Regions from separate parts of the Rhizobium sp. 21-4511-3d genome, predicted to be linked through region 1. Evidence: predicted binding sites of a transcription regulator. Region 1 holds the regulator's gene; each other region holds the start of a gene.
The links. The regulator LexA, encoded in region 1, represses DNA repair genes until DNA is damaged. The targets are predictions, from matches to a motif close to TGTTCNNNNTGTGTTCNG.
Positions count from the first base shown of each region.

Region 2: the regulator LexA is predicted to act here: its motif matches at 1,824-1,841, upstream of ACQZ5H_RS01230 (nucleoid-associated protein).
Region 3: the regulator LexA is predicted to act here: its motif matches at 1,985-2,002, upstream of ACQZ5H_RS19510 (putative DNA modification/repair radical SAM protein).
Region 4: the regulator LexA is predicted to act here: its motif matches at 3,384-3,401, upstream of ACQZ5H_RS17575 (YifB family Mg chelatase-like AAA ATPase).

Region 1 covers NZ_JBNWCF010000001.1:978,598-986,594, forward strand. Annotated here, with positions in the region: gene ACQZ5H_RS05350 (LpxI family protein) at 1-736, shown strand, start outside; gene lpxB (lipid-A-disaccharide synthase) at 733-1,908, shown strand; gene gltA (citrate synthase) at 1,941-3,230, opposite strand; gene ACQZ5H_RS05365 (ComEC/Rec2 family competence protein) at 3,501-5,960, shown strand; gene lexA (transcriptional repressor LexA) at 5,941-6,654, opposite strand; gene ACQZ5H_RS05375 (VOC family protein) at 6,859-7,737, shown strand; gene kdsA (3-deoxy-8-phosphooctulonate synthase) at 7,734-7,997, shown strand, end outside.
Region 2 covers NZ_JBNWCF010000001.1:212,363-220,359, reverse strand. Annotated here, with positions in the region: gene ACQZ5H_RS01235 (GTP pyrophosphokinase) at 1-682, opposite strand, end outside; gene ACQZ5H_RS01230 (nucleoid-associated protein) at 679-1,761, opposite strand; gene ACQZ5H_RS01225 (sensor domain-containing diguanylate cyclase) at 1,863-3,584, opposite strand; gene ACQZ5H_RS01220 (DUF1003 domain-containing protein) at 3,769-4,674, shown strand; gene ACQZ5H_RS01215 (EAL domain-containing protein) at 4,686-6,278, opposite strand; gene ACQZ5H_RS01210 (class I SAM-dependent methyltransferase) at 6,395-7,201, opposite strand; gene ACQZ5H_RS01205 (hypothetical protein) at 7,411-7,767, shown strand; gene ACQZ5H_RS01200 (VOC family protein) at 7,881-7,997, shown strand, end outside.
Region 3 covers NZ_JBNWCF010000008.1:294,634-302,630, reverse strand. Annotated here, with positions in the region: gene ACQZ5H_RS19515 (UdgX family uracil-DNA binding protein) at 1-747, opposite strand, end outside; gene ACQZ5H_RS19510 (putative DNA modification/repair radical SAM protein) at 747-1,979, opposite strand; gene greA (transcription elongation factor GreA) at 2,223-2,699, shown strand; gene ACQZ5H_RS19500 (glycosyltransferase family 4 protein) at 2,706-3,785, shown strand; gene ACQZ5H_RS19495 (glycosyltransferase) at 3,788-4,810, opposite strand; gene ACQZ5H_RS19490 (glycosyltransferase family 2 protein) at 4,823-5,632, opposite strand; gene ACQZ5H_RS19485 (glycosyltransferase family 2 protein) at 5,737-6,780, opposite strand; gene ACQZ5H_RS19480 (Lrp/AsnC family transcriptional regulator) at 6,811-7,278, opposite strand; gene trxB (thioredoxin-disulfide reductase) at 7,513-7,997, shown strand, end outside.
Region 4 covers NZ_JBNWCF010000007.1:265,299-273,295, forward strand. Annotated here, with positions in the region: gene ACQZ5H_RS17560 (LysE family translocator) at 1-255, shown strand, start outside; gene cysK (cysteine synthase A) at 388-1,350, shown strand; gene ACQZ5H_RS17570 (putative quinol monooxygenase) at 1,443-1,742, shown strand; gene ACQZ5H_RS17575 (YifB family Mg chelatase-like AAA ATPase) at 1,776-3,308, opposite strand; gene gshB (glutathione synthase) at 3,488-4,435, opposite strand; gene ACQZ5H_RS17585 (cupin domain-containing protein) at 4,532-5,035, opposite strand; gene ACQZ5H_RS17590 (sn-glycerol-3-phosphate import ATP-binding protein UgpC) at 5,136-6,239, opposite strand; gene ugpE (sn-glycerol-3-phosphate ABC transporter permease UgpE) at 6,242-7,090, opposite strand; gene ugpA (sn-glycerol-3-phosphate ABC transporter permease UgpA) at 7,101-7,985, opposite strand.

The sequences.
Region 1 (7,997 bases):
GCAGGACTACGACCACGCCGTCATCGGCGTCGCCGATTTCGCAGCGCTCGAAGGCATTTTCAGCAAGAATGACATCCGCCGCGTCGTCATGTCCGGAGGGGTGCGCCGCCGCCCGGAATGGCGTGAGATACGACCCAGCTGGAAGACCGTCGGCAAGGTACCCTCGGTCATACGGACGCTGCTCTCTGGCGGCGATGACACCGTGCTGCAAATGGTCATCAAGCTTATCGAAACTGATGGCCGCCGCGTCATCGGCGCCCAGGAGATCGCACCTGATCTGCTGGCCTCGGTGGGGCCGGTCGGTGTGGTCGCACCAGACAAGGACGATATCACCGATATCCTGAAGGCGGCCGAGGCAGCAAATGCCTTGGGGCTGCTCGATGTCGGACAGGGCGCCGTTTCCGTCGGCGGCCGCGTTGTTGCGCTCGAAGGCCCCGAAGGCACCGACGGCATGCTGGAGCGTGTCGCCTCGTTGCGCACAGCAGGTCGCATTTCCGCCCGCCGCAAGGGCGTCCTCGTCAAGCTCTGCAAGCCGCAGCAGGACCTGCGCGCCGATCTGCCCTCGATCGGGCCGTCGACTGTTGAAAATGCCAGAAAGGCCGGTTTGGCGGGGATCGCCGTCGAGGCGGGCAGGGCACTGGTGCTGGAACGCGAAGCGCTGATCGCTGCTGCCAATGCATCCGGCCTGTTTGTCACTGGACTGGATCGCGGCCTGCCGTCCTGGGGGCTCGCATGAGCCGCAATTTGAAGATCGGCATCATTGCCGGCGAAGTATCCGGCGATCTGCTGGGCGGCGATCTGATTGCTGCCCTGAAGCGCATCCATGACGGCCCCGTCGAGCTCGTCGGCGTCGGCGGAGAGGCGCTCGAAGCGCAGGGCCTCAAATCGCTGTTCGACTATTCCGAACTGTCGATCATGGGCATCAGTCAGGTGCTCGCCAAGCTTCCGACGCTCTACAGGCTGATCCGCCAGACGACGGCGGCGCTGATTGCCGCCAAGCCCGACATCCTGATCATCATAGACAGCCCCGATTTCACTCATCGCGTTGCCAAGCGCGTGCGCACGGCGCTGCCTGATCTGCCGGTCGTCAACTACGTCTGTCCGAGCGTCTGGGCCTGGAAGGAATACCGCGCCCAGCGCATGCTCGGCTACGTCGATCATGTGCTCGCCGTTCTGCCTTTCGAGCCCGAAGTCATGCAGCGCCTCGGTGGCCCGCCGACGACCTATGTCGGACACAGGCTGACTGCGGACGCAAATCTGCTGGCTGCCCGAAGCAGCCGCGCGGCCCGAGCCATCTCGCCGGATCAGCGCAAGACGATCATGCTGCTGCCGGGCTCGCGCTCGACCGAGATATCCAAGCTGATGCCCTTCTTCGAGGATGCGGCAGACGATCTCCTGGCGCGCAATGGCGACATCCGCTTCGTCATGCCCACGGTGAGCCGCCGCGAGGCGCTGGTGCGCGAGCTGGTATCGCAGTGGAAAGTGCAGCCCGAGATCCTGATCGGCAGCGATGCCAAGTGGCGCGCTTTTGGCGAGGCGGATGCGGCGCTGGCCGCCTCCGGAACGGTGATCCTCGAGCTCGCGCTCGCAGGCGTGCCGACGGTCTCGACCTACAAGACCGACTGGATCATCTCGCTGATGACCTCGCGCATCAAGACCTGGACGGCGGCGATCCCGAACCTGATTGCCGATTACGCCGTGGTACCCGAATATTTCAACGACAGCGTCCGTGGCGGAGCGCTTGCCCGCTGGATGGAGCGGCTGTCCGGCGATACCGCGCAGCGGCGCACCATGCTGGAAGGCTACGATCTCGTCTGGCAACGCATGCAGACGGAAAAGCCACCCGGAGAGAAGGCGGCGGAGATCGTTCTCGACGTTCTGGACAAGAAAAAACCCGGTCATCGCTGACCGGGTTTTTTGTTTTCGGATTGTCCGGGCGCTTAGCGCTTGGAAACCGGAACGTAATCGCGCTGTGCTTCACCGATATAGAGTTGGCGCGGGCGGCCGATGCGCTGCTGCGGATCCTCGATCATTTCGTTCCACTGAGCGATCCAGCCGACGGTGCGGGCGAGAGCGAACAGAACGGTGAACATGGTCGTGGGGAAGCCGAGCGCCTTCAGCGTGATACCCGAGTAGAAGTCGATGTTCGGGTAGAGCTTCTTCTCGATGAAATACTCGTCGGTGAGCGCGATGCGCTCAAGTTCCATCGCCACTTCGAGAAGCGGATCGTCCTTGATGCCGAGTTCGCCGAGAACTTCATGCGTCGTCTTCTGCATGATCTTGGCGCGCGGATCGTAGTTCTTGTAGACGCGGTGACCAAAGCCCATCAGGCGGAACGGATCGTTCTTGTCCTTGGCGCGTGCGACATATTCGGGGATACGATCGACGGAGCCGATCTCCGACAGCATGTTGAGCGCTGCTTCGTTGGCGCCGCCGTGAGCAGGGCCCCAGAGGCAGGCAATGCCGGCCGCGATGCAGGCGAACGGGTTTGCACCCGAAGAGCCGGCGAGACGAACGGTCGAGGTCGAAGCGTTCTGCTCGTGGTCCGCATGCAGGATGAAGATACGGTCCATGGCGCGGGAGAGAACCGGATTGACCGTGTACTCTTCGCAGGGAACGGCAAAGCACATGCGCAGGAAGTTCGACGCGTAATCGAGGTCGTTCTTCGGGTAAACGAAGGGCTGGCCGATGTGGTACTTGTAGGCCATTGCGGCCAGCGTCGGCATCTTGGCGATCATGCGCAGCGAAGCGACCATGCGCTGGTGCGGATCGGTGATGTCGGTCGAGTCGTGGTAGAAGGCCGACAGGGCGCCGACACAGCCGCACATGACGGCCATCGGATGCGCATCACGGCGGAAGCCGGTGAAGAAGCGGCTCATCTGTTCGTGCACCATCGTGTGGTGCGTCACGCGGTGGTCGAAGTCCTTCTTCTGAGCTGCCGTCGGCAGTTCGCCGTAAAGCAGGAGATAGCAGACTTCCAGGAAGTCGCCGTGCTCGGCCAGCTGCTCGATCGGATAGCCGCGGTGCAAGAGAACGCCCTCATCGCCATCGATGTAGGTGATCTTCGATTCACAGGATGCGGTCGAGGTGAAACCAGGATCGTACGTGAAGGAGCCGGTGTTTTTGTAGAGTGCGCCGATATCGATGACATCTGGCCCAATCGTTCCGCTCTTTACGGAAAGATTGGCGGACTTGTCGCCGATTTTGATTGTTGCGCTTTGATCCGTCATTCTGATCCTCCAAATTGGCGGCGGCGCCATAAAAGCGCCATAGGGTTAAGCGTCCGCTCAGATTGCTATATGATAGCGCGCCTAATGCCAAGTTACCGTGACGCCATTTTGTGCATCGCAGTATCAACTTTTAGGCACTCCTGCGATGCTGTAAACGCATAGCGGAAGCCGATGATTTATTTAGGCTTTTTGCACTCACGATTTTTTGCGTTTTTTCAATCGATTATTGTTGCTGAAACGCGCGCAGGGTTGCATCTTGGTTGTATTTTAATGGGTCGCAAGGCTCTTTACATGCCGGGGTTGAAAAGCAGCGAGATCAGCCTGGAACTTTCGGAGGATGCGGCCAAATTGCCGCATCTTGAGCCAGCGCGCGCCTATTCTGGCCTCTCGCCCGTGCCGATGCGGCACTCACCGGCCACGCTCAGCGCTTATCGACTCCGATCATCCTTCAGGCGCGCGATAGGCGCCATCCCGAAATGCGCCGACGAAGAGCTCGCCTACGGTGGCCGAATGCTCTTCGCGCCGGTTGCGCTCGGCTTTGGTGCCGTGGCGTGGTTTGCGGCCGGCAATGGCGTTTCGCCAATTATACCGCTCTTCTTCATCGCGGTGCTGTTCACTCTCATGATCGTGACCGATCGGGCGCGGGAGGGGATGCGCGTCGTGATCGCCGCATTGACGTTGGTCGCGGCAGGCGTCGCGACTGCGCAATTCGAAACGTGGAGAGCCGAGACCATCCTGCTTGATTCCGCCGTGACGACGACGCTCACAGGACGGGTCGAGCGCCGGGAAAGCGACGGCCGCGGCGGCTGGCGCTACGTGCTGTCATTGCGCGCAACCGAAAACCCGGTGGTGAAACGCCCGCCCGCCCGGGTGACTGTCATCGCCCGCGGCGCCAAGTCCGAGTTCGAGACGGGAACCTGGGTGAAGGGCAGGGCGCGGCTGACGCCACCCTCCGGTCCGGCACTCCCCGGTCTCAACGACTTCTCGTTCTCATCCTATTTCGATCGCGTTGGCGCCAATGGGTTTTTCTATGGGGCGCCGGCGGCGGTGAGGCCGGGGGCCGCAGACGAGCATTCGCTGACCGACAGCGCCTTCGAGTGGCTCTACCGGTTGAGAAGCGGCATCGGCGATCGCATCAGGGGCATTTTGCCCGGCGATACTGGCGCTTTCGCTGCCGCGCTCGTGACCGACGAGCGGCGGGCGATTTCGGCAGAAACTACGGAGGCACTCCGGCAATCAGGCCTCGCGCATATCATCGCCATATCGGGCCTCAACATGGCGCTGTCTGCCGGCATCTTCTTCGTCGGGTTCCGCACGCTGCTCAGCCTGTTTCCGTCCGTCGCCCAGGCCTACCCGGTCAAGAAGATCGCGGCTGCCGGAGCGCTTGCGGCCGTCACCGCCTATTTCCTGATTTCCGGCTTCGCGGTTTCCGCCGAACGCGCCTTCATCATGATGGCGATCATGCTGACGGCGGTGTTCTTCGACCGGCCGTCGATCAGTTTGCGCAACGTGGCGCTCTCGGCGCTGATCATCATCGCCATCTCGCCCTCAGAAATCATGGGGCCGAGCTTTCAGATGTCCTTTGCCGCGACGCTGGCGCTGGTCGCCGGCTATGCGCTCTGGAAGGAGCGGCCGGCCCGCGACAAGCCCTTTGCGAAATTGCGCCTCGTCAGGCTCATGTCATCGGCGGCCGGCTTCTTCGGCGGCATCCTGCTCACCTCCGTCATCGGCGGTTTCTCGACGGCGCTGTTTTCGATCGAGCATTTTCACCGGCTGACGGCCTATGGCCTGCCTGCCAATCTCGCCGCCATGCCCGTCATCTCCTTCGTCATCATGCCGGCCGGGCTGTTTGCAATGCTGTTGATGCCGTTCGGGCTGGATGCCTGGGCCTGGCAGGTGGTCGGCTTCGGTCTCGATCTGGTGATCGCGATCGCCAAGACCGTCTCGTCCTGGGGAGGTGATATCGGCGTCGGCCGATTGCCTGCCTGGTATTTCCCGGCCGCGGTCGCGGGCTTCCTGTTACTGACCCTGCTGCGCACCCGGCTGAGGCATATCGGCACGGCAATCATGGCCCTGTCGACGCTTGTGGTCGTCATGCTTCCCGAGAAGCCGCCGCCGAAGATCGTCATTGCTGAGGACGGCAGCATGGCGGGGATCGTCGGTTCCAGCACAATCGCTACCAATCGCGAGCGCCCGCCGGGTTTCATCTTCGATCAGTGGAAACGGGCTCTGGTGCTGGACAGCCATCGCGAGCCGATCTTTATCACATCGGCATCGGCATCGACATCGGTCCCGACCGCGCCGCCGGGTGAAAGATTGAGGCTGACATCAGCGCAACAGCAGGAAGCGCAGAGCGCCATTGCGGCCAATGCCAGGGAAGAGCGGTTTTCCTGCGTAAAGAAAGCCTGGTGCACGGCAAAGCTGGAGAACGGCTCGGTGCTGACGGTCATCGACAATGCCGCTTACCTCGGCCCCGCCTGCGATGCATCCGATATCGTCGTCACACCGGTGCGCCTGCGGCTCGAAAGCTGCCGCTCTGGCGCACTGCTTTTTACCGGCGCTACTTTAAGAAAGACAGGCTCTGTCGAGTTGCGCTTCGATGGAGGCGCTGCAGCAGTCACCGCATCCTTCGAGGATCTCGATCGCCCCTGGACCCGCCACCGCGCCTATGATTGGCGCAGCGGCACTTTTGACGGTGATGAAATCGCCGTCAGTGATAGCGGCGGATAAGGCCGACAAGCTTGCCCTGAACCTTGACGCGGTCAGGCCCGAAGATACGCGTTTCGTAAGCCGGGTTGGCAGCTTCGAGTGCGATCGATGCGCCCTTGCGGCGGAAGCGCTTCAGCGTTGCTTCTTCATCGTCGACGAGGGCGACGACGATATCACCGGCATTGGCGGTATTGGTATTGCGGATGATCACCGTGTCGCCGTCGAAAATGCCGGCCTCGATCATCGAGTCGCCCTTGACTTCAAGAGCGTAGTGCTCGCCGTTTCCGAGCATGTCGGCGGGAACGGTGATGTCATGGGTGTTCTGCTGGATCGCGGAAATCGGCACACCGGCGGCGATGCGGCCCATGACAGGAACCGAGATCGAGCTGCTATTGTCTTCGTTCGCCGGCTTCGGCGGCGCGACGGGCTGCGGCTTGCCGAGGCTGCCTTCGATGACGCTTGGCGAGAAGCCGCGGCGCGGCTGGATGCTGGGGCTGTAGGCCTCGGGCAGCTTGATGACTTCCAGTGCGCGGGCGCGGTTCGGTAGGCGGCGAATGAAGCCGCGCTCTTCGAGCGCTGTGATCAGGCGATGAATGCCCGACTTAGAGGCGAGGTCGAGCGCATCCTTCATTTCGTCGAAGGACGGCGGTACGCCGGACTCCTTCATCCGCTCGTGAATGAAGAGGAGAAGCTCCTGTTGTTTGCGCGTCAGCATCGAAGTCTTTCCCCAGATTCGTGAAACAAAGCCAGAACGGACACTATATGTTCCATATGTGTTCCGCAAGTGCCTAAATATTGGTAAAACTTCCCATCATTTTTCGTCATTTTTGAAAGTTTCTTTGCCGGATTGGTTATCCGCGCTTGCGCTTTGCCCGGCGCGGCGTGCAAATCTCTGCCGGCTTCACCGGAGGGAACCGCCATGACGCATCCGCTCGATCATCTGGTACTGCCCGTCACCCATATCGATGTCGCCCGCGAGCGACTCGGCCGTCTCGGTTTCACCGTCGCTGCCAGTGGCCGCCATCCATTCGGAACGGAGAATGCCTGCGTCTTCCTCGCCGACAAGACCTATCTTGAGCCGCTCGGCATCGCGAGCCAGACGGAGTGCGATGCCGCCGCCGCCAAGGGCAACAGCTTTATCGCCCGCGACCAGGCCTTCCGCTTCCGCTGCGGCGATGATGGATTCTCGGCGGTCGTCTTCGGTACTGACGATGCCGATGCGGACAGGGCCGCCTATGATGGCGCGCAGCTGAGCGGCGGTGACATGGTGGAGTTCTCGCGCCCGATCGTCATGCCCGATGGAACGCAGGCGACCGGCGCCTTCAAGCTCGCCTTTGCCGCCGATCTGAGGGCGCCCGATGTCTTCTTCTTCGCCTGCCAGCGGATCAACGCCTTTCCGGCCGATCGCAAGGCGCTGGAGACTCATGCCAACGGCGTTCTCGGCATCGTCGAGATCGCGCTCAGCGCAGAGGAGCCCGATGCCTTCGCGTCGCTGTTGCAGACGGCAACCGGCGGCGTGGCGCCCGGTGAGGCCGCCTTCGGCCTTTCCTTCGCTCTCAGCAATGTCCGGATCGTCATCTATTCCGAAGAAGGGATGGAGGCCTATTTCGATGTCGAGCCGCTTGGCACCGATAACGGCCTGCGGGCGCGGGCAATCGTCTTTGCGGTCGCTGATCTGGCCGTGACAGCGGCGCATTTGGCTGCTAACGGGATCACCTACGTGAATATGAACAATCGTCTATTGGTGAAGCCGGCGCCGGGACAAGGCGCGATCTTCGCCTTCGAGGAGACCCAATGAGCAACACCAATGCAGAAGTCGCCGTCGGCGAAGGCGCTGGCCGCGTTACCTTTTCCAATGCCGGCAAGCTGTCGATCATCGCTGGCCCCTGTCAGATGGAAAGCCGCGAACATGCCTTCATGATCGCCGGTGTTCTGAGCGAACTCTGCAAGAAGCTCGGCATCGGCCTCGTCTACAAGTCTTCCTTCGACAAGGCCAACCGCACCTCGCTCTCGGCGCAGCGCGGCATCGGCCTCGACAAGTCGCTCGAAGTCTTCTCT
Region 2 (7,997 bases), 770 kb from region 1:
AGTGCCGAGATAGCGCGCCAATGAGTTCCTTAACTCCGCTAACAGACGCACCGATCAGCGCACCGACCTGACGGAAATAGTCATCGGTGGCCTCAATTAATGCCATCGCCTTTGCTGCAGCACGCATCATTTCTGGAGTAGATTTAACACTCGGCTTATAGATTGTGTCATGCGTTACTTCGCTAAACGCGTGCTGAAGCAGGGTTCGAATCTGCACTTCACAAGGAATGTCTAGCGGTATTGAGTTACCGTCGGCATTAACTCCGGCCTTTGCCCGCACAACGTAATGAACTGATTGATATCCAAACTCCCAAGGCTTGCGATCGCGCTCCTCCACGAAATCTCTGGATTTCTCCCAAAACCAAAATTTGTCCCCAAACTGCGTGATCGCATTCTCGACGATTGAGATTTCATCTGAGGTCAGCACAACAAATCGAACTCCAACCTTGTCCTCGATTTCGTCGTAAGGGTTGGCATAGCCCTTCCCACGGTAGAGCGCCTTTTGGATAAGCGATGTCTCTTCCTTAAGTCGCGGGGCTACTGGCAAGCGCAGGAATAAATGCGGCGCCTCAATATCAATTGAAAGCGCTTCAACGACCTTTTCAACGACGAACTTACCCCATACTTCGTAGCTCGCCTTATCGGCGCGCCAACGCTCAAGGATTTCCAGTTCGCTTGTCATAGCTGCTCAATTACTGGCCTTCTAATAGTGATCCGTGTCCAAGTTTTCACTTCCGTTTCGGCGACGTCTGCTGCAGGAACTTCTTCAATAATAGCAGTTCCATTCCGAATTGCTTCGGGCGACGCAGAAAATTCAATATCGGGACCGAACTTATATTTCCGGCGTTTCAGCCTGCCGCCCATTTCACTCACATCACGAATAACGGCTCGGTCAGTGGGAAACTTTTTGCTTTCAAGAAATTTGTTGAAGGGATCACGGAGCTCTGGCGGTAAGTAGGCGTCGCCGAACTGTTGCGAGGTAAAGGTTGGCGCTTGATCCACCTTAACGAATGCGAAAAGAGCGTCGCCCAAATCCCGTCTAAGATCACGATCGGTTATCCGATCCCGAACAAACTCTTTGGTCAGATCGAAGAATTTCGCCGTCTCGTACTTCCCGTTCTCGGGAAACGCACAGCCTAAAAAGCCGTCATAGAAATAAACCGCGGCATTCTCACGCCGCGCAGCAGTTATGTTTGCATCAAACACGAAGCAGCGCCACCTTGTATCATTCGTGACGGCTACGTCGTCTGCGACAAACAGGGCCAACTTATAAAGCCTCGTAGCTGGCGTCAGAAAGATGTTCTCAAGGAACTCGGTGACAACCTTTGAAGCAGCCAGTCGCCTCTGGAAGCCCGATTGCATCTCTGCCTTCATTACTCCAACAAAGGGTTTCTCATCGCTGCCGACTGTTCCGTCAAATACGAGCAACATACCACCAGGAATGCCTCGCGATTTTTGGGCGTCAGCAAGGCCATCCGCCACTTGGTTTGATGTTGCCGGAAAGTCTTTGTCATTTGCGAGCACAAGTTGCCGAGCGATTCCGACCACGCTGCCCTCTCCGGTCTTCACAATGCGCATTTCGATGCTTTTGGATTGCGCGGACAGTGCATCGGTAATTCTCACGCCGAAGTGCGTAAGGGCTTTAGTGTCGAGCACCTCAAGTTCTTTGCCGTAGGCTGGCGGAACTAAATTCGGTCCGTCTTTCCGTTGGAAAACCTCATGCATGACCACCCGATTGATAGTAAGATTTTCGACGATCACAATTCACCTCCCCTGGTCATTAGAGAGCCAATTCTAGGTTGAACTGATTAAGGAAAGATAGCAAGAACAAAAAGAGACCATACGCGTCTTTGTATGATACTCTACGCGCTCCTCGCCATGTCCCCCGCAAACCCCTGCCCCACAGCCGCCCCGACGCACCCGCCGCGCGTCCGATTCCGCCCGGCGCTCTTGGCTTCGTAGAGCAGCTTGTCCGCACGCTCGTAGATCGCCGCGAAGTCCTCGCAGCCGGCGAGCGCGGTGAGGCCCATGCTGGCGGTGACCGGGCGGCCGAGGCCGGGGACGGTGTGGGCGACGATGGCGGGGATGGCCTGGCGGCGCAGTTCAGCCTGCGTTTCGGCGTCTTCACCGCGCAGCAGGAGGACGAATTCCTCGCCGCCGAGGCGGTAGGCGCGGACGTGCGGGCCGGGCTGGAGGGCGCGGGCCACGGCTTTCAGCACCTCGTCGCCGATGCTGTGGCCGTTGACGTCGTTGATCGCCTTGAAATGATCGATGTCGATGACGGCGAGGGCGCAGAAACCTTCGGCGCGCAACTGCTCGAACTGGCGCTCGATGGCGCGGCGGTTCAGGAGCGCGGTGAGCGCATCGGTTTCGGAGAGGCGTTCGAGCAGCTCGGCTTCGTTGCGGGCGCGGTCGCGCTCGCGCTTCATGGTGACGAAGCGTTCGGCGACGCCGAGCGTGGTGAAGACGACTTCGCAGACGCAGCCGGCATAGAAGAGCAGCGCCGCATCGGTGCTGTGCAGCCAGGGAACGAGACCCGTTACCAGCCGGATCAGGCCGACCGCGACCATCGGCGCATAGCCGATCGCCTGGTAGCGCGCAGCGCGGCTTCCGCGGCGCCAGGCATCGATCATCGACAGCATGAAGATGGCAAGGACGGGGGCGAAGGCAGCCGTATAGGCGCTGGACTGGATGGGGCGGGCGACGAAGGGGAAGGCCGCGTGGAAGACGCTCAGGAAGATCGCCCAGGCGGCGCACCAGGGCAGGACGCGCCTGAGCAGCCGATGCATGAGGCCGGGCTCGACGAAGCTGTAGGTGAACATCGCCCCCGAGGCGACCGTCATGCCGAAGATCACCGTCGTCATCCAGCTCAGCGTCATCGCCGGCGGATCGAAGAGCAGGACCGAGAGACCGGATGTGACCAGAATGGTCGCCAGCAGCGAGAAGGTGAGCGCCGTGTGCCAGAGAACGAAGGTCTCGCGCAGCGCCCGGTAGAAGGCGGCGTTGAAAATCAGCGGCATGACCAGCATGCCGGCGAGCCCCGCGAGAAGCAGCGCGAAGCGCATGTCGCTGACATCGCCGGCGGCATCGACCGGGGCGAGATAGGCGCGCTCCAGCGTCATCTTGTGGCTCGGCAGGTCGATGGCGGCGACGATCTGCCGGGTTTCGGCCGTGACCTCAGGCAGGTGCGCCTTGAAATAGCCGCCGGCCATGGAACTCCGGAGTGCGGCGGCGGGGATGGTGTCCTGCCGGATCGCGCCATCGCGATCGATCGCGAGAAGATGCACGGCGGCGAGTGCTGCGCGGCGCGAGAGGAAATAGCGGGGAAGCGGCTCGCCGGGGACGATCTCGAAACGCAGCAGGACACGCTCGGCATCGATCGAGAATTCGCGGGTATCGCAGGACCATCGCTTCTCATCGCTGATGACGGCAGCGACGTCTTCCGAGAGGCTGGCAGGGGCCCAGCAGGAGCTCGGAATCCCTGATGGCTCCGCTTCGCCAGCCGATGCGGCAGCGAAAGGCAGCAGCATCATCAGAAGCAGAACGGCCAGCGAAAGCAGGTTTCGAAGTCCACGCGTAGTCATGACTTTCCCTTACCGCGAAAAGCTTTTGATGCCGTTAATCGCGGCCCCAAGAAGCTGCTATCGCCGGTGTCATGCCGCAGCGCCGCAGGGGCGGCAAATGGCCTCGCAGGGATCGCCGGATAGTGTCACAATCCTGTTCGATTTGATGTTTAGAGCGCAGAAAAACGGCACAGAGGATCGTCGGATGGCTGAAGAAAAGCCCCTTGAATTCGCAGGCGGGATCGTCGATTTCGATGCCGGGCACGGCGAGGCGGCCACCGTCGAGATGAAGGACTACAGCGACAGCCTGGCCCAGGCCAAGGCGAAGTCGGTGCGCCTCGTCGACGCGATCACGGGTGCTGCGCTGAAGAAGAAGGACGCCATCCACTTCGACGACCTGCGACCTGCCCTTGCCGACTTCATGCGCCAGAAGCATCCCGGCCTGCGCTCGGACGACTATATCAACCGAAAGGTCGTGGACGACTATCGCGGCCAGTACATCGCCGAGCTGCTGCGCGACGAGCGCGGCGAGCTGTCCAACCTCGAGGACGAGGTCGTCGAAAGCCTCAGAAGCCACGACACGCTGGCCGAAAACATCGAAGAGGATTACGAGGAGCGCCGCTCGATCGGCGACCGCGTCGCCGATGTCGTCGCCACCTTCGGCGGCAGCTGGACCTTCATCATCTCCTTCTGCCTGTTCCTCGCCGTGTGGATGGGCATCAACTTCCTGATGGGCGAGCAGCGGGCGTTCGACGCCTATCCCTTCATCCTGCTCAACCTCATCCTCTCGACCATCGCCGCGCTGCAGGCGCCGATCATCATGATGAGCCAGCGCCGCCAGGAATCGAAGGACCGGCTGCGGGCGCTCAACGACTACAAGGTCAATCTCAAGGCCGAACTCGAAATCCGCCACCTGCACGAAAAGGTCGACCACCTCCTGAACCGGCAGTGGGAGCGGCTGACCGAGATCCAGCAGATCCAGATCGAAATGATGCTGGAACAGGCCAAGGCCGCCAACCGCGCCCTGAAGCTCAGCAAGGCGCAGAAGACCAAGACCAGTGCTCTGAAGAACCTGTTCAATGCCTCGAAGGCGGACGAGACGGATAACTAATTGCAGGGCACTCAGGCGGCGACGCGGATGACCTCGGCGGCGCGGCCGTATCGTGCCACCGATGCCGCGTGAAACTTGATGAAGTCGGCCGCCGTCAGCGGCTTCGAAAACAGCCATCCCTGCCCGAAGGTCACCCCGTGTTCGCGCAGGTAGCTCGCCTGCTCCTCGGTTTCCACGCCCTCGGCGACGGTGAACAGCCCGAGCTCCTTTGCCATCTCGATGATATGGGAGGTGACGGCGCTCGTTGCGGTGCCCTTGCCGATCGTGTCGACGAAGGACTTGTCGATCTTCAAGGCGTCCATCGGCAGCCCCTGGAGATATTGCAGGCTGGAATAGCCGGTGCCGAAATCGTCGATCGCGACGGAATGGCCGGCCTTTCTGGCGCGGTCGAGGCTGATGCGGGCCGCATCGATATCGATGAACCCCCGCTCGGTCGCCTCGAACCAGATCTGCTCGTTGCGGATGCCGGTCTTCTTGAGTTTCAGCGACGCCATGTCGAGGAAGCGGCCGGTCTTGATGTCATCGGCGGAGATGTTGATGGCGACGTGCAGCGACCGGTCCTGCTCCAGCGTGCGCCCGAGATCGCTGATGACGCCATCGACGACCTGATCGGTGATCGCGGTGATCAGGCCGGTTTCCTCGGCGAGCGGGATGAAGAGGTCCGGGCGCACCATCGTGCCGCTCGGCCATTTCCAGCGCACCAGCGCCTCGGCGCCGACGCAGACCCCAGTCGAAAGCTCGACGATCGGCTGGTAGTGCACGAGGAATTCGCGCTTGTGGATGCCGATCTCGAGCTCGCCGCGCGGCGAGAGCCGGCGGCGCGAGAAGTAGACGACGATGCCGACGATGAAGGCGGCGATGAACAGGCCGGCCGGGAGCAGCAAAAGCAGCTCGCCGCGCAGCCGTGAATAGACCTTGGTGACGGGCTCGGTGACCACGGCGGCAAGGCCGCCATCGGCAACGGTGGCGAACATGTCGCTGCCGTCGATGCCATCGGCCTTTTGTTCGAGGTGGCGGCGCGCGAAGGCGACATCGGGGCTGTTCTTGCCATCGATCAACAGCCCGGTGGAATTCGTGAGTGCGAGCGAGACATCCGGCGGCAGGCCGACATCGACGAAGCGGGACGGCGTCACCAGCACATTGTGGCTTCCCAGATGCAGGGCGACCATCGGCTTTGCATGGGTCACGGCCGGCTGGATGCGAAGCGTCACTTCCACGCCGTCGGGAGTCACGTAATCGACGCGAGCCTTGCCGATATCGCCTTCGGTCAGGCCCCAGGATGTGCATTTGAGCTTGCCGTTGTCGAAATAACCGATCTCCTCGACGGAGGGCGTATTGATCGTCAGCGTACGCATCAGCGCGAGATGGGCGGGGGAGCAGCGAGCGGCGCCGGAGGCCTCCATATCGACCAGCGCCTTGCGGGCATCGGCAAAGGTGAAGTGCGCGCGGGCGATCGCGTCATTGCCGGCTTCGTCGAGAACCCGGAGCTCCTTGTTGATCGCCAGTTTCCAGGAGGCATAGCCCATGACCGCGAGAGGGATAAGCGCGCCGACGGTTGCCAGCACGACGCTTAGTACGATGACCCTTGAACGCCTTGCCTGCATGCGGACGACCCTCCACAGAGCCCCATTCAGCCACAAATCGCTTAACGCAGGTCTTAGACCGGGATTGCAATTTTAAGTATTTTATCGGGTTGAATTCGCGCGCATCGCGGTTTGCCTCAGCGCTCCGCCTTCTGGAAGATGTGGGCGGCCGATATGCGGGTCGTGGGGATGACCGGGCCGAGAAGCGCGCGAAGGTTTCCGGTCAACGCCTCGGCGACGCTTTCCTGCCGTTCCGGCGCGAGCGCCAGGAAGGGTGAGAGGCTGCGATGCAGGGCGACGAAGCGCTCGATGCCGTAGTCTTCGGCAAGCTCGACATGGCAAAAGAGCCTCTCTTCGAAAGCCTCTGTCTGCAAGGGCCCGGCAAGACCGCGGAACACCGCGGCGACATCATCCCGCGATTGTCTCGCGATCGGCTGCTTGTAGCCGGAGCGCCGGAACGCCTCCTCCACTGCCTCGGCCTGCCCGGCCGCCGGCTGGGGCTCCTTGTTCCACAGCAGCACGGCAAATCCACCCGGCACCAGCACTTCGCCGATGCGCCGGACGCCTCTTTGCTGATCGATCCAGTGAAAGGAGGATGCGGCAAGAACGATATCGAACGGGACCGGGAGATCGGCCTGCTCCAGCGTGCTCGTCTGGAAGGAGACATCCGGAAAAGGGGCGAGGATTTCACGCGCAATCGCCACGAAATCGGCATTCGGCTCGACGCAGGTAAAGCGGCCGCCGAGCGCGGCGAAATCCTGCGTGGCGGTGCCCGGGCCGCTGCCGACCTCCAGAATACGGCTGTCCGGCCGCCACCCCGCGACGGCTGCGGCTGCGGCTATCAGCGCAGCCGGATAACGCGGCCGTCCCTCCACGTAAAACCGTGCACCGCTGGAATACCAGCGCGCCTTTTCATCATCGGTTTTTTCGTCGTAGATCGGCAAGCGTGATCCTCCGTGATACCGCTTCCTTCTCGACAGCAGGCCGGCGACCGTTGCCAATTGCGGAACGGTCAGCGTCGGCGCCGCAAGCCAAGACTATGTTCTCGTCTGGCATGCCGGTGTTGCCGCGCATGGCGGAATCTTAATCGTGCCACCATATCCTGAGTTGCACACGAACATCGGTATCACCCACGCGATTAGGGAGGTCGCCCATGCTGTTTCTCGAGTTATTGCGCATTTCGGCCGCGGTCTTTCTTGCCATGTTAGTTGGCGGAACACTCGGTGGAAAGATCAGTGGTGGCCCGGCGTGGAAAAGCGCGATCGCAGTCTTTGTCGGCGTTCCATTATCCGTGGTGGTGTTCTTTCTAATGCAAGGACGCGGGTCGCCGGCATCGCTGATTGCCGGTCAAGTCCTCGTCGGCGTGACGTTCACCTGGCTGATAGGATGGACGCTTGGATTGCGCTTCTACCCCATCCTCGGCATGCTGATCGGCGGCTGCGCTTTTGGCGCGGTGGCGCTAAAGGTGTGTCTCGTTGTGATTGCCGCCAGTGATGCCGCTCCCTACTAACGGCCACATGTGCCGCAAAGCTGCGAAAGCAAGGTCCACCTTAATTTGGCTTTCCGGCTACGCATCTCTGCGGTTAGGCTAGCCCGGAATAGCCCCGCTTATGGAGATGAAGCATGTTCACCCACGTTATGATCGGCAGCAACGACCTGGAGCGGTCGCGCCACTTCTATGACGCCACCTTCGCGGCATTGGGCGGCAAGCCCGGCGAGATGGATGCGCGAGGCAGGCTG
Region 3 (7,997 bases), on a different contig from region 1:
GGCGACCAGCCCCGGAATGAGCTCCGCTTCCGGCAGGTTTTTCCAGTATTTCTTCGGCATCTCCGCCTGCATCGCCTTCACCTTCAGCCGCGCCGGGTTGAAGATATTGGCGTAATAGGTCCGCCAGAGCACATCGGCATCATCGGTCAGATCGGGCTTTTCGCAGGGCTCGTGGCTGGTCGTCAGCTTCACCCCGTCCCATCCGGCAGATCCCTTCGGCGTCAGAATGATCCAGTCCATGTCGTTGAACCGCCGCTGGAAGAACGGCGCCTTGCGCACGACGATATGATGATCCGGCTCGAACCAGGCCAAAAACTTCCGCCGCCCGTTCATCGAGATGCCGCTGCCGACCTCCTTGAAGCGAACGAAGGCGGTCATCTTGTGCGCGTCGCGGCGCACGCTCTTCTCCATCAGCCGGGCCCGCGAGACATCCTCGTCGGAGACGATATCGAGCAGCTTCCTGTCCGATTGCAGCCGCCACAAGAGCGTATAGAGCAGCGTAAACCGCACGGGATCGGTATGGCAGATGACGGCAGAGGCAAGGTCGATGAAGGCCTGCGGCACCGTCAACTGCGATTTGCCCGATGGTTGCGGCGGCAGAACATCCTCTTCCCAGAACAGCTGCTTGTCGCCGCCCCTCTCCCGCCATTCGATTTCGCCGGGCGCAATGCCGGCAGCGGCGAGCGATCGGGCGGCATCGCGCCACTCGGTAAAATCGCCCCTGCCATGCAGCGCCACCTTCAGCATCAGAGCAACTGCAGCTGTTCGGGCTTCGGTTCGAACATGGCGCGCAGATCCGGCCGGTCGATCAGCCGCTTCGGCGTCCAGCCCTCCGCCGTGACGAAGGCCTGCACCTTCTTGATCGACACGCCGAGCCGCGACAGATCCTCGATGCGCAGCTTGCGGAACCGGCGGCCGGACAGGATGCCCTTCACCGCCTTGGTTCCAAGGCCGGGCACGCGCAGCAGCAGCTCCTTGGCGGCTTTGTTGATGTCGACGGGAAACTGGTCGCGATGGCCGAGCGCCCAGGCGAGCTTCGGATCGAGATCGAGATCCAGCATGCCGCCCTCCTGCGTCGCGGTGATCTCGTCGATACCGAAGCCATAGAAGCGATAAAGCCAGTCTGCCTGATAGAGCCGGTGCTCGCGCATCAGCGGCGGCTTGATCAGCGGCAGGTTCTTCGAGGAATCCGGGATCGGGCTGAAGGCGGAATAATAGACGCGCCGCAGCCCGTAGCTGCCGTAGAGCCGCGCGCTGGTGCCGAGGATCGTCGCATCATTGGCGCCATCGGCCCCGACGATCATCTGCGTACTCTGCCCGGCCGGCACGAAGCGCTTGCGCCGTTTGGTCTGCAGCGTCGGCTCACCGGCCTCCTCGATCTTCAGCCGGAGATCACCCATCGAGCGGCGGATGCTCGACGGCTTCTTCTCCGGCGCCAGACGGGTGATGCCGTTGTCGGTCGGCAGCTCGATATTGAGCGACAGCCGGTCGGCATAAAGCCCCGCCTCCTCGATCAGATGCGCAGACGCCTCGGGGATCGATTTCAGATGGATATAGCCGCGGAAATTATGGGTGACGCGCAGCTCCCTCACCACCCGCACCATCTCCTCCATCGTATGGTCGGAAGAGCGGATGATGCCGGAGGATAAAAACAGCCCCTCGATGTAATTGCGCCGGTAAAACTCCAGCGTCAGCCACACCACCTCTTCAGGCGTGAAGCGGGCGCGCTCGACATTGCTCGACGAGCGGTTGATGCAGAAAGCACAATCATAGATGCAGAAATTGGTGAGCAGGATTTTCAGCAGCGAGATGCATCGTCCATCCGGCGCATAGGCATGGCAGATGCCGGATCCCTCGGTCGAGCCCAGCCCGCCGCTGGCGCCCGAATCGCGCTTCGTCGTACCGCTGGAAGCACAGGAAGCATCGTACTTCGCGGCATCTGAGAGGATGGCCAATCGTTCATTCAGCGACTTCTTCATGGATTTGTTCCCTATATGTTCTTTTGCTAAAAGTCAATGAAAGCCAGCGGATTTCTGCGCCAGATATCGCAACCGTGAGCCGGGTCAGAAGCGCTGATACGAATTTTATGGAAATCGCCGGTAGCGATCTGCTATAAGCGAAGCAACTAGGATTGTTGGCACGGTTCCGAAGTTCTCTTCGGGACCTGTTTTCTTTTGTGTCACTGCCTACCTGCAGCGGCACGAAGAATAAAGGACGGGAAAATGGTAGATAAGGTTCCGATGACGCAGGGTGGTTTCGTCAAGCTGCAGGAAGAACTGCGCTGGCGCCAGCAGGAAGAGCGTCCCCGCATCATCGAGGCGATCGCCGAAGCGCGCGCCCATGGCGACCTGTCGGAAAATGCAGAATACCATGCTGCCAAGGAAGCCCAGAGCCTCAACGAAGGCCGTATTGCCGAGCTCGAAGACCTGACGGCGCGCGCTGAAGTCATCGACCTCTCGAAGATGTCCGGCGACAAGATCAAGTTCGGCGCCAAGGTGAAGCTCGTCGACGAGGACACCGAGGAAGAAAAGACCTATCAGATCGTTGGCGACCAGGAAGCCGACGTGAAGGCCGGCCGCATCTCCATTTCCTCCCCAATCGCCCGCGCGCTGATTGGCAAGGAAGTCGGCGAATCCATCGAAGTCAACGCGCCCGGCGGATCCAAGGCCTACGAAATCCTCCAGATTTCCTGGGGCTGATCATCCGTGGCGCCAGACAGCCGCCCTGCCCGCATCGATATCCGTGACGTCGAGATCATCGCGCCGAACTTCAAGCGGCGCCTCTCCGGCGTCACGTCGACGATCATCCAGCTGATTCCGGTTCAGCGGGCGCTCGGTCAGAAGATCGCAGCGCTCGGCCCCGGCCTGCCGGCAAGTCTTCCGCATATCCGCTTCCGCGATCTCATCCATCTCTGGACGCCGCCGGTGGGCAAGAAGCACCGCGTCTGGCATGCGCGCCGCAATGTCGAGATGCTGCCGGCCATCATCATGCGCGACATCCTGCGCATGAAGCTGAAGATCGTCTTCACCTCGGCCTCGCAGCGCAAGCATACCGGCTGGACCAAGTGGCTGATCTCGAAGATGGACGCCGTGATCGCCACCAGCGGCAAGACGGCGGCCTATCTGGAAGTGCCGAGCACCGTCATCCTGCACGGCATCGACACCGTCCGCTTCTCGCCGCCTGCAGATAAGGCAGCAGCAAAGGCCGCCGTCGGTCTCGATCCCACCAAGAACATCGCCGGCTGCTTCGGCCGCGTCCGCCACCAGAAGGGCACGGACCTCTTCGTCGACACGATGATCCGCCTCCTCCCCGACCGTCCGGACTGGATCGCCATCATCGCCGGCCGCGCCACCGCCAAGCACATCGATTTCGAAAACGGCCTGAAAGCCCGCGTCACCGCCGCCGGCCTCGCAGACCGCATCCTCTTCGTCGGCGAGCACACGAACATCAACGACTGGTACCGCACCCTCGACCTCTTCATCGCCCCCCAACGCTGGGAAGGCTTCGGCCTGACGCCGCTGGAAGCGATGTCAACGGGCGTACCCGTCATCGCGACGGATGTCGGGGCGTTTCCGGAATTGCTGGTGGATGACGGCAATGGACCGCAGGGCATGATCGCCCGCGACAGCCTGGATGCCATGGCAGAAATGGCCGCCCGCTACATGGACGACACGCCCGGCCGCGACACGCTCGCCGCCGCCGGTCTGGCGCATATCCTGGAAGATTTCCAGATCGACATGGAAGCAAAGCGGATCGCCGCGGTTTACCGCTCGACCCGCTACTGATTTTACGGCTTGCGCTTGAAGAGCTCGATATAGGCGTTGCAGACGGCTTCTTCGGAGAATTGCTGCATCAGCGTCTGATTGCCGCCGGCCGCCACTTTCTCCCTCAGAACGCTATCATTGATCAACCGCTCGATGGCGCGCGAAAATCCATCCGTATCGCCGATATCGACCAGCAAACCGTTCTCACCGTCGCGCATGAACCAGAGCGGCCCTTCCGAGCGGCTGGAAACCACCGGCTTGTGCTGCGCCCAGGCCTCGAGGATGACATTGCCGAGCGGCTCATGGCTGGAGGGCATGACGAAAATATCGGAAGCCGCGACGAAGGGCCTCGTATCCTTCTGCCAGCCCAGAAAACGGACGCGATCGGTCACGCCGAGATCGGCTGCAACCTTGCGAACATTCTCCATTTCCTCGCCGTCCCCGGCAAGCCAGAGATAGACGCCCGGCAGCTTGGCGACGGCAGCGGTCAGCAAGGCGAACTGCTTGCGCGGAACGAAGCGCCCCATCGACATGACAACGGGAACGCCCTCAGGCGTATCGAGCGAAGCGCGATCGACGGGAGCAACCCGATCCGTCGTCGTGAAATTGGAAATGACCTCGACACCGCGCGTCCAGCCGATATTGCGCACATGTTCGCCGATCCCGGGCGTATTGCACACCAGTACGTCGGTATTCTTGAAATAGCTGAGATTGGTCGGGTAATCGCCAAGACGCGAAATCTTGATGCAGCCCTTGTAGTTCGGCATCAGCCGGCTGGCGCGCGTCGCCCAGGAAAACAGGGCGTCGGGCTTCTCACGCTCGGCCAGATAGCGCACCTTCATCGGCAGCAGCAGCCGGTCCGGCGAAAGATTGCGAAAATTGCTTTCGATGATCTTGGAATAAGGTTCGATATCCTTCCGCCAAAGACGATCCGGCCGTATCACCGACGTCTGCTCGACGCCCCGGCGCCCGAGGCCCCTGGCCAGATGCACGAAAAACTTCTCCGCGCCGCCATCCTTGCCGAAGTGAAAATGAAAAACCTTCACACGAAATTCCTCTTAGCGATCCCCGGCATCATCCGCATTGGGACGCCGCTTCAGGGCATTGCGCTGATAAAGCTTGGCCTGCGTCAAAAACGCGTAGACGGCGCCGGTCATCGCCTCGATGAAGCCCGGAACACCGCAACGCCATAGACCATTCTTGAAATAGAGACGCAAGAAATAGATCGGCGGCGAGAAGAACAGCTTGGCCGCCTTCGGCGTCTTGCCCGCCGCAAAATGCTGGTCGGCCTTCAGCGTCGAGTATCTGTTTTCCTTGAGGATCTGCTCGTCGATGATCAGCGGCCGGTAATGCAGGAGGCTCCCGGTCTTCGCCTTCTCGACCCGGCCTGTCGCCACGATCCCCTCATGCACCGCCTGGGTCAGGTCATAGGCCCCATGCCCTCGACGGATCAGTCGCAGGTTCTTGCGCTCGCGCACATGCTCCGGCGTATAGCCGAACCCGATCAGATAAGGCCGCCGCGCCACCCGCCAGCCGACCACCTCCGCCGGCGCAGCAACAAGCTCCGGCAAAAGCTTCCTGAGCGGCGCATCAAGGCGCTCATCGGAATCGATATTGAAGCACCAGGGCTGCGTGCACTGCTCCAGCGCAAACTGCTTCTGCCCGGCATAACCCCGCCATTTCTCTTTAAAGACGCGAATAGGCCACCCCTTGTCGATATAGGCCTGCACAAGCCCAATCGTCCCATCCGTCGACCCGGAATCGACCACCACGATCTCGGCAAAATCCGCGAGACTCTCGATGCAATTCCCGAGATAGGCCTCCTCGTTGAGGCAGATGATGAAGGCGGAGATGGGGAGTTTGGTCATGACGATCTTACGGAACGAAGTTGAGTTGAGGCTGCGGAGAACCCATCACAATCATAGAAGTCGAGTTCACACAAAGCGACACATACATTTTCCACGCGGCGGCCCTAGCGCCGCTCAAAGGCCTGCGCAACAAAGCCCTGCTCCACCAGCTGATCCGGGCCGCTGAAATGCGCACTCCCCGAATAGCCAAACGCCATGTCGGGATTTGCGGAGATCTTTTCCATCATGTTGACGTACTCGCGCGCGCCACCGAAATGCTGGCCGCCGTCGATCGCCTGCTGAACGCGCTCCTGATAGTCGGAGAAGAACTTGAAGTGCAGGAGGACGCCGAAGATCGGCGAGAAATTGCGATCGTAGGGCAAGGGTTGGTGGATGTTCTCGCCCAGTGAGCAATCCTTGTCCCAAAAGAGCAGCGGATATTTCATCAGATCGACATCGGCGCCGAATACGCGCTTCCGCACCCCGCCGCGTATCCGCACGAAGCGGTCGTTCTTGACAACCGCATATCCATCCCGGTCATAGCAGTCAGCGATCTGCCACGGCATCCGCTCGTCTTCGCCGGTGAATTCGGCAGCGGCAATGTCATTCAGCGGATACATATCGAGCATCGGCGCTGCCAACCGGTTGATCGACTGGGCTTCGAGGCGCCGGATCAGGACGGGCAGCGGGTTCTCAAAGCACCGCTCGTAAATCAGGAACTCGTCGGAATCGATATTCAGATACCAGCGGTTGATCCCATACGTCCTGAAAAGACCTTCCCGCCAGGCCTTTCCGCGACGCGCGTCCTTGTAGCGCTGGCTCGATGTCCAGAGGTCAAGATCGGGCTGAGACTGCAGAAATTCCGCCGAGCCATCGGTGGAGCGATCATCGACGCAGATGAATCTGGTAACGCCGAGCGACCGATAATGCTTCAAAAACGAGGGAAGCAGCCGCCTGTCGTTGCGGCAGAGGAAAACCAGCGGCAGATCGCTATCGGTCAACTGCCTGAACTGCTGCGGCGAGACCAGGCTGAGCGACTGATCCTGCTCGATACCGCGCAAACGCTTGCGCGAGCGGCTGGTCCGGTACCAGGTCAGGCACTTGCGGAAAAGCGAGCGGCGCCACAGAGGACCCTTCATACCCGGTGCTGGATAGACTGCCTCAGGCATGTGCGTCTCTTCGCCGGCTTGCCCCACGCCTCAAACCTCAACCAGCCCCAGCCGCTTCACCTGGCGGATCGTCAGCATGGTCCTCACCGTATCGACATGCTCGTTCGCCGTCAGCACCTCGATCACGAAGTCCTGAAAGCGCGTCAGGTTCTCGGCGACGCAATGCAGCAGGAAGTCGCTGTCGCCGGAGACCATCCAGGCCTGGCGGACCAACGGCCAGTTGGAGGTGGCGGCGGCGAAGGCTTTCAGGTTGGCTTCGGACTGGTGCTTCAGGCCGACCATGCAGAAGGCCACCAGGTCGAAGCCGAGCTTCGGGCTGTTCAGCATCGCGTGGTAGCCCTCGATGATGCCGGCTTCCTCAAGCTTGCGCACGCGGCGCAGGCAGGGCGGCGCCGAGATGCCGACGCGGTCGGCGAGCTCGACATTGGTCATGCGGCCGTCCGCCTGCAGTTCCCTCAGGATCTTTATGTCGATGACATCGAGTTCGGCGCGCACCAAGCCTTCGGCCTTTCTTTAATTCCTTCGCGCCAGCTTCTATATAAAGTGCGGCAATAGGCAAGAATGTTTCGCCCCTGCGGTGGATTCTTGCACAGCCAAGCGCAATGCCTTGTTGGTAATGCAAGGCTGCCCTTGAATAAAAGCACTGGACGTTCATAAATGTGCGGGGAACGCCAAACGGCCTCATTCGCTCTTTAGCCGCTGCGTCCCGCCAGTCGAAAGGAAATTAAAGACATGTCCGCCCGCCACACGAAGGTGCTCATCATCGGCTCCGGCCCTGCCGGCTATACGGCTGCCGTCTATGCGGCGCGCGCGATGCTGAAGCCGGTGCTGATCGCAGGCATGGAGCAAGGCGGCCAGCTGATGATCACGACCGACGTCGAGAATTATCCGGGCTTTGCCGATCCGATCCAGGGCCCGTGGCTGATGGACCAGATGCTGCAGCAGGCAAAGCATGTCGGCGCCGAAATCGTCAACGACCTCGTCACCGAAGTCGAGATGAACCAGCGCCCCTTCGTGGCACGCACCGATAGCGGCCAGGTCTGGACTGCCGATACGCTGATCATCGCCACCGGCGCCAAGGCGAAGTGGCTCGGCATCGAGAGCGAGCAGCATTTCCAGGGCTTCGGCGTTTCGGCCTGCGCCACCTGCGATGGCTTCTTCTATCGCAACAAGGACGTCATCGTCGTCGGCGGCGGCAACAGCGCCGTAGAGGAAGC
Region 4 (7,997 bases), on a different contig from region 1:
AATCCGAAGACAATGCTGTTCTACGTGGCGCTGGTGCCGACGCTGATCGACATCCATGCGATCGGCCTGCGCGAATATGGATTGCTGCTGACAGCCACCTTTGTCGTGCTGCTCAGCGTGCTGATCCCCTATATGCTGCTTGCAACCCGCGCCCGCAGCATGCTGAAGCAGCCGCGCGCATTGCAGGCGCTGAACCGGACGGCGGCCGGCATTCTGGCGGGCACGGCAGCCTTTATCGCCACTCGCGCAGCCTGAAAAATTCGTTCGTCAAACGGCGGTTTTAAAAGGATTTTTTCTCCTTGATGCCGCCGTGGCGGAGGGCTCAGTCTGGCTTCCATCCGCCTTTGACCCTATTCTCTCGGCAACACACTTAAAGGGAGAGCACGCATGTCGAAGAAACCGGGCCGCGGCCGCATCTATTCGTCCATCACCGAGACCATCGGCGATACGCCGATCGTGCGCCTCGACAAGCTCGCCAAGGAAAAGGGCGTCAAGGCCAACCTGCTGGCCAAGCTCGAGTTCTTCAACCCGATCGCCTCCGTCAAGGACCGTATCGGCGTGGCGATGATCGAGAGCCTGGAAGCGCAGGGCAAGATTTCGCCCGGCAAGACGACGCTGGTCGAGCCGACCTCCGGCAACACCGGTATCGCGCTTGCCTTCGCGGCAGCCGCCAAGGGCTGCAAGCTGATCCTGACCATGCCGGAGACGATGTCGGTCGAGCGCCGCAAGATGCTGGCGCTGCTCGGCGCCGAGCTGGTGCTGACCGAGGGGCCGAAGGGCATGAAGGGCGCGATCGCCAAGGCCGAGGAACTGGCCGCGACGCTGCCTGACGCGATCATTCCCCAGCAGTTCGAAAACCCTGCCAACCCCGAGATCCACCGCAAGACGACGGCCGAGGAAATCTGGAACGATACCGACGGCAGCGTCGATATTCTCGTTTCCGGCATCGGCACCGGCGGCACGATCACCGGCGCAGGACAGGTGCTGAAGTCGAAGAAGGCCAGCATCAAGGTGATCGCCGTCGAGCCGGAAGAATCCCCGGTTCTCTCCGGCGGCCAGCCAGGCCCGCACAAGATCCAGGGCATCGGCGCCGGCTTTGCGCCTGCGATCCTCGACACCAAGATCTACGACGAGGTCGTCACCATCAACAGCGGAACGGCGATGGAAACTGCCCGTCTGGTTGCCAAGCTCGAAGGCGTGCCGGTCGGCATCTCCTCGGGTGCTGCACTTGCCGCAGCCATCAAGGTGGGCAGCCGCGAAGAAAACGCCGGCAAGAACATCGTGGTGATTATCCCGTCCTTCGCCGAGCGTTATCTGTCGACGGCGCTGTTCGATGGGCTCGGAGGCTAAGCTTCGCCTGCTGCACTTAATCGAATGGACAGGGCGCTTCGGGCGCCCTTTCTGTTGGTCACTTATACCCGCCACCTCGGAAGCAAGTCCGCATGTTGCTGATCGTCGGAACCATTCGCCTGCCACCCGAAAACCTCGCTGCCGCCCGGCCTGTGATGAAACGCATGGTGGAAGGCAGCCTCAGCGAAAATGGCTGCGCGGAATACTCCTATGCCGAAGATGTACTCGAACCTGGCCTCATCCACGTGAAGGAGATGTGGCAGGATCAGGCAACGCTCGATCGCCATTTCAAGACGGCACATCTCGCCAAATGGCGCGCCGCTTGGCCGGAACTCGGCATCCATGATCGCAACCTTCGAAGCTATGAGGTCGGTGAACCCCGCCAAACCTGACGGTGCTTCCTGATCCGCCGTCAGCGGAAACCCTCATGCTGCCGCGGTCAGCCGCTCTCCTGCGATGCGATAGGAAATCGCTTCGGCGAGATGGATGCGGCCGACGGTTGGCTTGCCGTCGAGATCGGCGAGTGTGCGCGCCACTTTCAGGACCCGGTGATAGCCGCGGGCGGAGAAACGCATCTTCTCGGCGGCATCGCGCAACAGCTGGAGACCTCCGGCATCCGGCTCGGCATATTTCTCGATCAGTGATGTCGAGCAGCGGGCGTTGGTGGTGATTGTATTGAGGCATGCAGCGATGAAGCGGTCGGCCTGCAGTTCGCGGGCGCGGGCGACGCGGGCGGCGATCGTGCTGCTTGCCTCGGCCGGCATCGGGCGGATCAGGTCCGCTGCAGAAACGGCCGGGACGTCGATGCGGATATCGATGCGGTCCATCAGCGGGCCCGAGATGCGCGCCTGATAGTCGGCCTGGCAACGGGGACCGCGGGCGCAGCTATGGCCAGGCTCGCCCGCCATACCACAGCGGCAAGGGTTCATGGCGGCGACCAACTGGATGTTGGCGGGATAGGTCACGCGGTGATTGGCGCGGGCGATGATGCATTCGCCGGTTTCCAGCGGCTGGCGCAGGGCATCGAGCGCTTGCGGCGAGAATTCCGGAAACTCGTCGAGGAAGAGAATGCCGTGATGGGCGAGCGAAGCCTCGCCGGGACGGGCGCGGAGCCCGCCGCCGACCATGGCGGCCATCGTTGCCGAATGGTGCGGGGTGCGGAACGGCCGCCGGTCCGAAAGCTTGCCGCCGGAGAGCTGACCGGCGATCGAATGGATCATCGACACTTCGAGCAGCTCGGCCGCCGACAGCGGCGGCAGGATGGAGGGCAGACGGGCGGCAAGCATCGACTTTCCGGAACCGGGCGGGCCGACCATCAGCAGATTATGACTGCCGGCGGCCGCCACCTCCAGTGCACGCTTGGCGCTTTCCTGACCCTTGATGTCGGCGAGATCGGGAAGGTTTGCGGCATTGGCGCGGATCGATGGCTCCGGCCGCGACAGAACCTGCGTGCCGCGGAAATGGTTGGCGAGCGCGATGAGGCTCCGCGGCGCAAGGATATCGAGTTGCGTTCCGGCCCAGGCGGCTTCCGGGCCGCTTTCGGCCGGGCAGATCAGCCCCTTGCCGAGCGCATTGGCGCCGATTGCCGCAGGCAGCGCGCCGGCAACGGGTGCGATCGTGCCATCGAGATTGAGTTCGCCCAAGACGACATAATCCGAGAGCGCATCCGCCAGGATGGCGCCGAGAGCAGCCATCAGGCCGAGCGCGATCGGAAGATCGAAATGCGAGCCTTCCTTCGGAAGATCGGCGGGCGCCAGATTGACGGTGACACGCTTGGCCGGAAGTGCCAACCCGGATGCGTGGAGTGCTGCCTGCACCCGCTCGCGGCTTTCCGCAACCGCCTTGTCGGGAAGCCCGACGATCTGCATGCCGATCTTGCCGGGAGCGACCATCACCTGGACTTCGACCGGCACACCTTCAATACCGTGGAATGCAACCGTACTGACGCGTGCGACCATGCCCCTGCCCCCGCAACCAACTACATCGCGTATTGCGACCTTTCATGGCCGCGGATTGCAATCTGGCATAGTAAGCAGAATAAAACAAGAACAATAAATGAACAGATTCACGTCCCCGCTGCACTCAGGTTGCAGCGGGTTGTATCAGGCCCACAAATGAGAACAAAAGCCCTGAAGAATCAGGCGCGCTTGCGCTCGATCGCATCCCAGAGGAGGCTGGCGATATCGGCGCCGCCGAACTTCTTGACCTCGCGGATGCCGGTCGGAGACGTGACGTTGATCTCTGTCATGTAGTCACCGATCACATCGATGCCGACGAACAGGAAGCCGCGTTCGCGCAGGGCCGGGCCGATGCGCTTGCAGATTTCCTGCTCGCGTGCGGTCAGTTCGGTCGCCTCGGCGCGGCCGCCGACATGCATGTTGGAGCGGCTGTCATGCTCGGCAGGAACGCGGTTGATGGCGCCGACGGGCTCGCCATCGACGAGGATGATGCGCTTGTCGCCCTTGCGCACGTCAGGCAAATACTGCTGAGCGATGAAGGGCTCGCGGAAGAGCTGGCCGAACATTTCGAGCAGCGAGGAAAGGTTGCGGTCGTCCTTGGTCGAATGGAAGACGCCGGCGCCGCCATTGCCGTAGAGCGGTTTCAGGATGATATCGCCCATCTCGTCGCGGAAGCGGCGGATCTCGGCGGCATCCTTGGTGATCAGCGTCTTCGGCATCAGGTCGGCGAATTCGGTGACGAAGATCTTCTCAGGCGAATTGCGTACCCAAGCCGGATCATTGACGACGAGCGTCTTCGGATGGATGCGCTCGAGAAGATGCGTCGAGGTGATGTAAGACATGTCGAAGGGCGGATCCTGGCGGAGCAGGACGACATCCATGGTCGAGAGATCGACACGCTCGGGCGCGCCGAGCTCGAAATGGTCGCCCTTGACGTCGCGCAGGATCATCGGCTCGACGGAGGCGAAGACCTGGCCGTCGCGGAAGCTCAGGCGATCGGGCGTATAGTGGAAGAGCTTGTAGCCCCGGGTCTGCGCCTCGAGGCTCATGGCGAAGGTGGAATCGCCTGCGATGTTGATGCCCGACACATGGTCCATCTGGACCGCTACGTTCTTGATCTTGGCCATTTCCGTCCCTCACTGAATGCCGGACAGATGTAGGTCGCAAGAGGGTCGAACGCAACGGTCAATCAAGGACTTCGCAGCATCGCGATCAAGGATTTTTCAAGCGGCGAGGCCCTGCTGGCCGCTATTGCGCAGCATGTTGCGAAGACGATAGGCGAGCGCGACCGGCTTCGGGAAGGGCTTGCGCAGGAAGGCCACCTTGCGGACGTAGGTGTCGACACGCCAGCTGGCCCAGGTGCCACCGGCGAAGAAGGCGACGTCGCCGGCGCGAAGTGTGCGCTCGGTGCCGTCTTCAGCGGTGATATGCACTTCGCCTTCGAGGATCATCACCGTTTCGTCCCAGCCGAAGAACCAACGGAATTCGCCTGCCGTGCAGTCCCATATCGCCGTCAGCGAGGCTTCGTCATGGCCGCGGGAATGCTCGGCGGTGCGCGCCTGCGGGTCGCCGCTGACGATCCAGTCCGGATTGATGGGCGTCGATTTCATCGGCAGGTGATCGCTCGAATGCGCGATGAAGGACTTGCCGCGCGGCATCGCCACGGCATACGGCACCGTGCGCGCAGCCATCGCGACCGCACTTGCAAGCATAAGCTTCCAGGCCATGAAACACCCCGTTTACTACCCCAATGTTCGGGCAATAACAGAAGAGTCGTAAGAGAGGCGTTCAAGCGGCTGCTAAAATTTTAACAGATCCTGTCGACGCCTATTGGACCGCTTCGGCCGTAACCGCCGCATTCGATGCCTGCGCAACACCATTGCCGATCCGCTTGCCGGTGTCTGCCGCGAAGAAATGCAGCTTCTCAGGCGTGATGACGAAGCGCATTTCTGCGGTCATCGGCGTTTCCGGCGAGACGACCGCGGTCAGCTGCTGGTCGCCGAGCAGGCCGTGGACGAGACGCTGCGAACCGAGTTCTTCGACATATTCGACGGTAAGCGGCATCGCATATTCGTCCGCCTTGGCAAGGCGCAGATCTTCGGCGCGCATGCCGATGGTGACCGGGCCGGATGTCGGCGCATTGCCTGCGAGATCGATCAGGCTCGGGCCGATCGCCAGCTTGTCGCCATGCAGCTCGCCCTTCAGCAGGTTCATGGCGGGAGAGCCGATGAAGCTCGCGACAAAGGTCGAGGCGGGCGTGTGATAGACTTCGAGCGGCGCGCCGATCTGCTCGATATGGCCGCCGTTCAGAACGACGAGGCGGTCCGCCAGCGTCATTGCTTCCAGCTGGTCGTGGGTGACGTAGATCGACGTCGTGCCGAGACGGCGCTGCAGGCGCTTGATCTCGCCGCGCATGGAGACGCGCAGCTTCGCATCGAGGTTCGACAGCGGTTCATCGAAGAGGAAGACGGCGGGCTTGCGGACGATGGCGCGGCCCATGGCGACACGCTGGCGCTGGCCGCCGGAGAGAGCCTTCGGCTTGCGCTCGAGATACTGCTCGATCTGCAGCATGCGGGCGGCTTCGGCGACACGGGCATCGATCTCCGCCCGCGGCGTCCCGCGGTTTTTCAGGCCGTATTCGAGGTTCTGGCGCACCGACATATGCGGATAGAGCGCGTAATTCTGGAACACCATGGCGATGTCGCGGTCAGCCGGCTCGACATTGTTGACGACGCGGCTGCCGATCTTCACCTGTCCTTCGGAGATGCTCTCGAGACCGGCGATCATGCGCAACAGCGTGGACTTGCCACAGCCGGACGGGCCGACGAGGACGATGAACTCGCCATCGCGGATGTTGATGCCGACATCCGAAACGGCCTTGACGCCGCCCTGATAGATCTTGCCGACGCCTTCTACATCGATAGAGGCCATTGTCACTTCTCCGTTTCGACCAGGCCTTTGACGAAAAGGCGCTGCATGACGATGATGATGAGGACCGGCGGCAGGGCGGCGAGAATGACGCCTGCCATGACGAGGTTCCATTGGGTGTCGCCGTCCAGGACCGAGGCCAGGCGCTTGATGCCCATGACCGCGGTGTAATAGCCGGGATCGGTGGTGATCAGCATCGGCCAAAGATACTGGTTCCAGCCATAGATGAAGAGGATGATGAATAGCGCCGCGATATTGGTGCGCGACAGCGGCAACAGGATATCCCTGAAGAATTTCATGGCGCCGGCGCCATCGACGCGAGCCGCTTCCATCAGCTCTTCCGGGATCGTCAGGAAGAACTGACGGAACAGGAAGGTTGCCGTCGCCGAGGCGATCAGCGGGATGACGAGGCCCGGATAGGAATTCAGCATGCCGAGATCGGCGACGACCTTATAGGTCGGCAGGATGCGGACTTCGACCGGCAGCATCAGCGTCAGGAAGATGATCCAGAAGGCGACCATGCGCAGCGGGAAGCGGAAATAGACGATCGCAAATGCGGAAATGATCGAGATGGCGATCTTGCCGACGGCGATCAGCACCGCCATCAGCAGGCTGTTTGCCAGCATCAGCGCGAAAGGCGGCGCACCGGCCACCGAATTTCCGGCGCTCAGCAGCTGGTCGAAATTGGCAACCAGCTGGTCGCCCGGAAGCAGCGGCGTGAGGCCGCTCATGAAGTCGGTCGGACCATGGGTGGCTGCGATGAAGGCGAGGTAGACGGGGAAGACCACCGTGACGACGCCGACGATCAGGATGAAGTGCGTGAGGACGTTCAGAAAGGGGCGGTTCTCGATCATCGCTCGGGCCTCAATACTGTACTTTTTTCTCGATCCAGCGGAACTGGACGACGGTGAGGACGACGACGATCAACATCAGCACGACGGACTGCGCGGCCGAAGGGCCAAGGTTCAGACCGACGAAGCCATCGGCATAGACCTTGTAAACAAGCGTGTTCGTCGATTGCGACGGGCCGCCAGAGGTCGTGGAGTCGACGATCGGGAAGGTGTCGAACAGCGCATAGGTGACGTTGATGACAGCCAGGAAGAACGTCGTCGGCGAAATCAGCGGGAAGACGACCGTCCAGAAACGCTTGAACGGACCGGCGCCATCGATCGACGCGGCTTCGATCACCGACTGTGGGACAGACTGCAGGCCGGCGACGAAGAAGAGGAAATTGTAGGAGATCTGCTTCCATGCCGAGGCGATGACGATGAGGATCATTGCGTCATTGCCATCGAGGCGGTGGTTCCAGTCATAGCCGAAGTGGCGAAGGATATAGGGCAGGATGCCGATGCTGGGGTTGAACATGAACCACCAGAGCAGACCGGCCGCCGCAGGCGCCACCGCATAGGGCCAGACGAGCAGCGTCGTATAGATGCGTCCGCTCTTCAGCACGCGATTGACGCAGACGGCGAAAAGCAGCGACACGCCCATCGATAGAACGGTGACGGAGACCGAGAAGATCAGCGTCACCCAGAGCGCGTTCATGTAATCGCTGCTGCCAAAGAGCTTCGTGTAATTGGCGAACCAGACGAAGGTGGTCTTCATGCCGAAGGGATCTTCACGCAGGAAGGACTGGCGAAAGGCCTGAAAAGCCGGCCAGATGAAGAAGACCAACGTGACTGCGAGCTGCGGCGCCAGAAGGAAATATGGCAGGACGCGGTTCGAGAAGATTGTGCGCTTTGTCTGCATGGCTCGCCCGAT